DNA from 3 places in the Skermanella rosea genome. Region 1 is predicted to be linked to each of the others. Evidence: predicted binding sites of a transcription regulator. Region 1 holds the regulator's gene; each other region holds the start of a gene.
The links. Region 1 encodes LexA, which represses DNA repair genes until DNA is damaged. Its sites were predicted from a motif close to ATGTTCTANTTTGGTTC; they were not measured.
Positions count from the first base shown of each region.

Region 2: the regulator LexA is predicted to act here: its motif matches at 1,226-1,242, upstream of JL101_RS21950 (S24 family peptidase).
Region 3: the regulator LexA is predicted to act here: its motif matches at 776-792, upstream of JL101_RS06880 (Y-family DNA polymerase).

Region 1 covers NZ_CP086111.1:2,643,862-2,646,123, reverse strand. Annotated here, with positions in the region: gene JL101_RS12150 (molybdopterin molybdotransferase MoeA) at 1-508, shown strand, start outside; gene lexA (transcriptional repressor LexA) at 640-1,359, shown strand; gene JL101_RS12140 (class I SAM-dependent methyltransferase) at 1,503-2,243, shown strand.
Region 2 covers NZ_CP086111.1:4,681,013-4,683,274, reverse strand. Annotated here, with positions in the region: gene JL101_RS21960 (DUF2312 domain-containing protein) at 1-120, shown strand, start outside; gene JL101_RS21955 (hypothetical protein) at 93-443, opposite strand; gene JL101_RS21950 (S24 family peptidase) at 516-1,148, opposite strand; gene JL101_RS21945 (hypothetical protein) at 1,410-1,745, shown strand; gene JL101_RS21940 (hypothetical protein) at 1,742-2,206, shown strand; gene JL101_RS21935 (hypothetical protein) at 2,231-2,262, shown strand, end outside.
Region 3 covers NZ_CP086111.1:1,480,910-1,483,171, reverse strand. Annotated here, with positions in the region: gene JL101_RS06880 (Y-family DNA polymerase) at 1-726, opposite strand, end outside; gene JL101_RS06875 (VOC family protein) at 1,057-1,476, opposite strand; gene JL101_RS06870 (EcsC family protein) at 1,854-2,262, opposite strand, start outside.

The DNA of each region.
Region 1 (2,262 bases):
GGCGGACATCCTGGTCACGTCCGGCGGGGCCTCGGCGGGCGAGTATGATCTCGTGCGCGCCGTGCTGGGCGACCGCGGCATGGACCTGGATTTCTACAAGATCGCCATGCGGCCGGGCAAACCGCTGATGTTCGGCCGGCTGGGCGATGTGCCGGTCCTGGGCCTGCCCGGCAATCCGGTGTCGAGCCAGGTCTGCGCCATCCTGTTCCTCAGGCCGGCGCTCCGCCGCCTGCTCGGGCTTCCGGCGGAGGAAGGATCGCGCCGCACCGCAGTCCTGGGGCGTCCCGTCAAGCAGAACGACCAGCGCGAAGATTACCTGAGGGCATCGCTGAGTATCGGCCCGGACGGCGAACTGGTCGCCAACCCCTTCGAATCGCAGGACAGTTCGCTGCTGACGGTGCTTGCCCGGGCCGACTGCCTGGTGGTCCGCCCGCCCTTCGCGCCGGCCGCATCGGCCGGCGACACTGTCGAATTTCTTCCCCTGGGCGGCGGAGTCCTGAGTCTTTAGGTGACCGGACCTGCCGGACAAGGGTAAAAATGTTCAGCGAATGCTTGACGCCTTCCGCGAACCAAACTAGAACATAGATTGATGTTTTTGTTTTGTTCTGGACCGGTTGGTCCCGCGCGCAGGGGGCGTAGATGCTGACACGTAAACAATACGAGCTTCTGCTCTTCATCAACGACCGGCTGGGCGAAGGCGGGGTCTCGCCCTCGTTCGACGAGATGAAGGATGCCCTGGGATTGAAGTCGAAGTCGGGTATCCACCGGCTGATCACCGGGCTGGAGGAGCGCGGTTTCATCCGTCGCCTGCCCCACCGTGCCCGCGCGCTCGAGGTGCTCCGGCTGCCGGAAGGTGCGGAAGCCGGTGCGGCCCGCCAGCAGCAGCGCGCGCCCGACCGCCCGAAGTTCCAGCCCAACGTCATCAAGGGCGATTTCACCGGCGCCCTGGCCGGCCGCGAGGCCAGCACCGAGGCCGAGGCGATCCAGCTTCCGCTCTACGGTCGGATCGCTGCCGGTACGCCGATCGAGGCGCTGCGCGACAACAGCGCCATGATCAACGTCCCGGCGACGATGCTGCCCCCCGGTGACCACTACGCGCTGGAAGTCGCCGGTGACAGCATGGTCGAGGCCGGCATCCTGGACGGCGACACGGTCATCATCAACCGGTGCGACATGGCCGACAGCGGCACGATCGTCGTGGCGCTGATCGACGAGCACGAGGTGACCTTGAAGCGCCTTCGGCGCAAGGGCCAGACCGTGGCGCTGGAACCGGCGAACCCGGCCTTCGAGACCCGCATCTTCGGTGCCGACCGGGTGCGCGTCCAGGGCCGCCTGGTGGGCCTGCTGCGGCGTTACTGAAGCGAAGTCGTCAGGTCGCCGCCGTGAGGGGCGGATTGGGGAGCCTTGCGAGGCTCTACGGTCCGCCCTTTTCGTTTACGAATGCGCGGTAGTCTGGTCCGCGATACGCCACTCCGGGCGGACGATGCTGACTGGACCGCTTCATGGAAGTTTCCCGACTCTTCCGGATCTATCAGGAGCATGTCGAGGACCAGATCGAAGGCTGGTTCTACAATCATGACATCCTGCTGTTTTGGTTGATCGACTTCATCCAGAAGCAAGGCGGATTCCGCGGCGACACCTGCGAGCTTGGGATCTACAAGGGGAAGTCCGCGGTCGCGCTCGGCCTGCTGGCGCGCGCCGACGAGACCGTGTTCTGCTTCGACGCCTTCCATGAGGTTTCCCGGGCCGTGGCCGAAGCGAACATCCTCCGGTGCTGTCCGGAACTCGGAAGCAGGCTGGTATGCGTCGCCACGGATCTCCGGCAACTGGAGGGACCTCCTGACATGGTCGAGCGAGGCAGCCTCCGCTTCCTCCACCTGGATGCCGTCCATGACCATCCCTCGGTCCTGAACGACCTGAACAACTTCGCGCCCCTGCTCACGGGTCAGGGCGTGGTCGCCTTGGACGACTGCTTCGATCCGGAATGGCCGGGCGTTCCCACGGCCATGGCGGAATTCTGCCTGTCGCCGGAAGGCCGCCACATCCGCCCCTTCGCCGCCTCGCGAGCCAAGATGTACCTGTGTGTGCGCCACATGGTTCGGACGTACCAGCGCTGCATCGTCACGAGCGGGTTGATCAGCGACATGTCGCTGGAGCGTGTCCTGGACGGATCGGTGCTGCGCTGCTTCACCAACTGGCCGGTACCGCCCGAAACTCTGCTGAAGCAGCTTGATGCAGACTAACCAAAAGCCCCCGGAAACC
Region 2 (2,262 bases), 2.0 Mb from region 1:
ACCGGCTTCGACGTGAAGATCATCCGGACGATCATCCGGCTTCGCAAGAAGGCCAAGGAGGAGCGTCAGGAGGAAGAAGAGCTGATCGAGCTTTACAAGATGGCGCTCGGCATGGAGTGAGCCGACGCCATGCGGGCCACCGCGCTCGCCCGGTGAAGCGCCAGGTCGGCGACGAGGCGGGCGAGCCATGGATCGATCCGGGGATCGGCCCGGGTAATGCGCCCGAAGGCCGCCCGGCGGCGGGCGATGCCGAGTCGGGCATCGGCGGCGAGGCGGGAGGCCAAGCGCCCGGCCGCCGCGATCCGCCCGGCGTCACGAGGGGCGCGGCCGCCCAATAGTGTCGCCGACAGGGCCGCGCGCGGCGGCGGACCGGAAAAATCCAGATACAGGTCGGCCAGGAGAGTCGCCGGATCGGCGGCGTTGGGGTGCGAATCGTCCGTCATGGGGCGATGTGACCACAAACCCACGCTGCGGTCAAAGGAATTTATTCCAATCCTAGTCGGCCGTCCCGCGGCCTACTGGCTTGCCCAGACGATCCGCGCCATCCAGGTGATCTCGGTCGGGCTGAGCGTGCGCAACGGGTGGGCCGGGTTGATCGACTGGAGCTCGATCCTGTTGGCGGTCGAGCGCAGCAGCTGCTTGGCCATCACCTCGCCGCCGGTGGTCTTGACCACGACGCGGTCGCCGCGCCGCAGGCTGGCCGAGGGCGAGACGATGATGATGTCGCCGTCGCGGTAGACCGGCTCCATGCTGTCGCCGGTGATCTCCAGCGCATAGGCCTGCGGATCGCCGACGTGCGGGAATTGCAGCTCGTCCCAGCCGCTGCCGACGGGATAGCCGGCATCGTCGAAAAAGCCCTGGGCGCCCGCCTGCGCATAGCCGATCACCGGGATGCGCTGGGTGGCGCCGGTGATCTGCTCGTTGTCGACCAGGCTGACGAAATCGCTGAACGAGCTGGCGGTCGCCTCCAGCACCTTCGAGATGCTCTCGGTCGACGGCCAGCGCAGCTTCCCCTCGGTCGTGGTCCGCTTGCTCTTGTTGAACGTCGTCGGGTCCAGCCCGGCCCGCCGCGCGAGGCCGGAGGCCGACAGCCCGTTCTGGGCTGCGAGGCGATCAATCGCCTGCCAAATGTCTGCGTGTTTAAGCATGGGAACAATTTCACATATTCTGGTCCTCATGTCCCTAGGAACGTTTTCACAAAAAGCTTGACGTAGGAATTAAAGCGGAACATAAGGGGAACATCAAGGGGGTTCTTCCCGCAGGAAGATGCCCTTCCCCGAAATCCAGTCCGCACAGGAGGTGCCGCCTTGTCCGGCCACCCGTCCCCGTCTCCCCTTCGGCATCGCCCGCCTTCTCCTGCCGGAAGTCCCGGTTCTCCGCGACCCGACACGGATCCCGACGCTTTCGCGGTGCCTTTCGACAGCGCCGAGGAAGCTTGGTTCTGGTTCGTCCAGGCGCAGGAGGCCCGCGCGTCCGGAGCCCGCATCGTCGCCGGCCGCGGCATGGTGCCGCGCCCCTGCGAACCGCTCGACATGATCCGCGTGGTCGACCGGCTGTACCGCCAGCGCAAGCTGATCCGCGACCACCTCCACGTGCTGGTCCATTACGGCCGCCGCCTGATGGCGCCCGATCCGGAGCGCCGGCTGGAGGTGCGGGCGTCCGGCCTGTGGCGGGAGGCGTTGGACTTCCTGGATCCCATCCTGCGCGAGAAGGGCATCGTCGCCGACGCCCGGCTCGCGGGATGAGCGGCACCCTGGCGCCCGCCGCCCCGCCCCGCGCCGAGCCGCGGGCCTGGGTGGTGTTCTGCGGCGATGCCGACCTGTGGTGGCTCCGGCTGCTGCGGCCGGGCTTCCGCCACTGCTTCGTGGCGCTGAACGACGGGACCCACTGGATCACGGTGGACCCGCTGTCGCCGCACCTGGAGATCGCGGTCCAGCCGGTCGCCGCCGGCTTCGACCTCGTCGGCTGGTTCGCCGAGCGCGGCCATGCCGTGGTGGCGGCCCCGGTCCGGCGCGACCTGGACCGCCCGGCACCCTGGGGGCCGTTCACCTGCGTGGAAGCGGCCAAGCGGGTGCTGGGGCTGCATGACCGCTGGGTGCTGACCCCCTGGCAGCTTTACCGCCGGCTGCTCGACCCGGCGTCGCCGGTCGGGTGCGCGTCCGCCGGCCGTGCGTCCACCCGGGCCGGTTCGCCGGCCTTTTCCTGAACCTTCCGAAGGAGCCCGATCCCCATGGCCAAGATGTTCTCGCCGCCCAAGGTGCC
Region 3 (2,262 bases), 1.2 Mb from region 1:
GACGTGGGGCGGGACCGGCCGGCGCGGCGAGATCGGCTCCGGCGACACGCCGAGCGCGAGGTCGAGCCGCCGGGTGACGACCACGCCGAATCGCGCGGTGATCGCGGCGCGCGGCATGCCGTAGAGGTCGCCGACCCGCCGCATGCCGACCCGGCGCAGCCCGGCCGCCGTCTCGGCCGGCAGGCGCAGCGCTTCCACCGGCAGCCCGGCCAGCGCCTGCCGCCCGCGTCCCGGCGGCACGGCAACGATCCGCTCCCCGCCGTGCCGCGCCACCGCCCAGGCGGCCCCCGCCGAATCGGCGACCGCCGCCCCGGCCTGATAGCCGAACCCTTTCAGCCGGCCGACCACGTCGCGGAGCAGCGCCGGCTCGCCGCCGAACAGGTGCGCGCAGCCCGATATGTCGAGGAAGATGCCGTCCGGCGCGTCCAGCCCGACCCAGGGCGTATAGCGCCCGCACCAGTCCGCCAGCCCGTCCAGCGCCTGGGCGTCGGCGGCGGGATCGGCATCGACGGGATGGACGGAGGGTTCCAGCGCGCGGGCGTCGGCCAGCGTCATGCCCGGCTGGATGCCGGCCGACTCGGCATGCCCGTTGACCGCCGCGACGATCATCCGCCCGTGGTCCCCGAGGATGGTGACGAGCGGCCGATCCCGCAATTCCGGCTTGCGGCGGGCCAGCCGGTCGGTTGCCAGGCCGGGAAGCCATAGGGAGAGAACCCGCCGCGCCATCGATACTCCACTCCGTCAGTCCTCTTGCCATGTGGCGCCATCACGCTCAGAACAAAACAAGAACACACTAGACGCGGAAGGAGGTCAAGGCGGTGGAGAAAATTTTACGCTCTTCAGGAGGGGGTATGTCCTGGATCGGTCCGCCCGGCGCCCTCTCGTTTGCCATGGCCGGGCCCTTCCCGCAGAAAGAGACAAATGGATGGCACGTAGGTCGGGTAGAGCGAAGCGGCACCCGACAGCGACGCTTCGGCTTGTGTCGGGTGCCGCTTCGCTCTACCTGACCTACATTTTCCTGATGAACGAGCGATTACCGTGCCGACCGGCTGGGGATCAGGCCGGCCGGTCAGTACCCGAAGCCGGGACGGGATCATGGCAGCAGATGCAGATCTTATTGTCGTCGGGGTCGCGGAAATACGCACCGTAGTAATCGGGATGATAATGGGGCCGGAGACCCGGCTTTCCCTCGTCCCTCGCTCCGGCGGCCATGGCGATGGCGTGACACCGATCGACGGCTTCCCGGCTCGGGGCGAGAAGAGCGACCATGTGCCCGTTGCCCGAATCGGCCCGCTGCCCGTCATAAGGCGCGCCGATCAGGAACAACGGCCGCCCGCCCGCCTTCGGCATCCAGCCTGCCCAGGAATTCTCGGGCTCGCGGAACTTCAGCGGATATCCGAGTTCCGCCATCAGGGCACTGTAGAAGGTGAAGGCGCGCTGAAAATCGGTGATCCCGACATAGACATGGGACAGCATCGGCTTCTTCCCCATCGGATTGGTGGTTGGACAGGAGACGGGAAGCATAGTCCGCGCGATCGTCCCGGCTCGATATTCGACATGCCGGCATCCCGAATACTACAGCCCAGCATAGGCCCGCCGATCCGCCTCCAAATTCCATTCGTGGAAGACATGGAAGGGATCATCGACCTGTTCGGGGACGGCGCGCCTCAGGATCACGCGGCCTTCTTCAAGGCTGTAAGCAATCCTATCGCCTTCGCGCAGCCCGAGTGCGGCACGCACCCGCTGCCGAATGGTCGTCTTTCACTTGCGAGTAAGCTTGCTGGCAACCATCGGACCTCCGCGGGTAGGAGCGATCGACCGTAAGGCGATCAGCCAACCAAAGACTATCGTAGTCATCGATCCGCACCCTCTAGAATCAATTTGCCACGATCAATAAGCCACCGTTCCTGGTAGGCTCTACGAGCTGCCCATCCAACATCTCGCATGTATGTGCCATTAACAGCCGCTCCCACACCAGCACCAATAAAGGGAATTGCTTGCAATGCTTTTCTTTTTGTTAGATTGATTCCAAGTTGACTTGCTAATGTACGAATGGCAATCAGCGCAGCTTCGCGGCTTAAAGTCTGCTCAGCGGCTATTTCCGCCATTTTCTTCCAGCTTTGACGAAGAAGAGTTACCTGCAAGCTTCGCAAAGTCGTTACAGCTGCCGTCTTTTCTGCCATAGTATTCGCTCCTGCCGCCCCAAGAACAGACATTACAAATTTCTTTTCAATATCGTCTTTTCTATCATATCCATAGGCA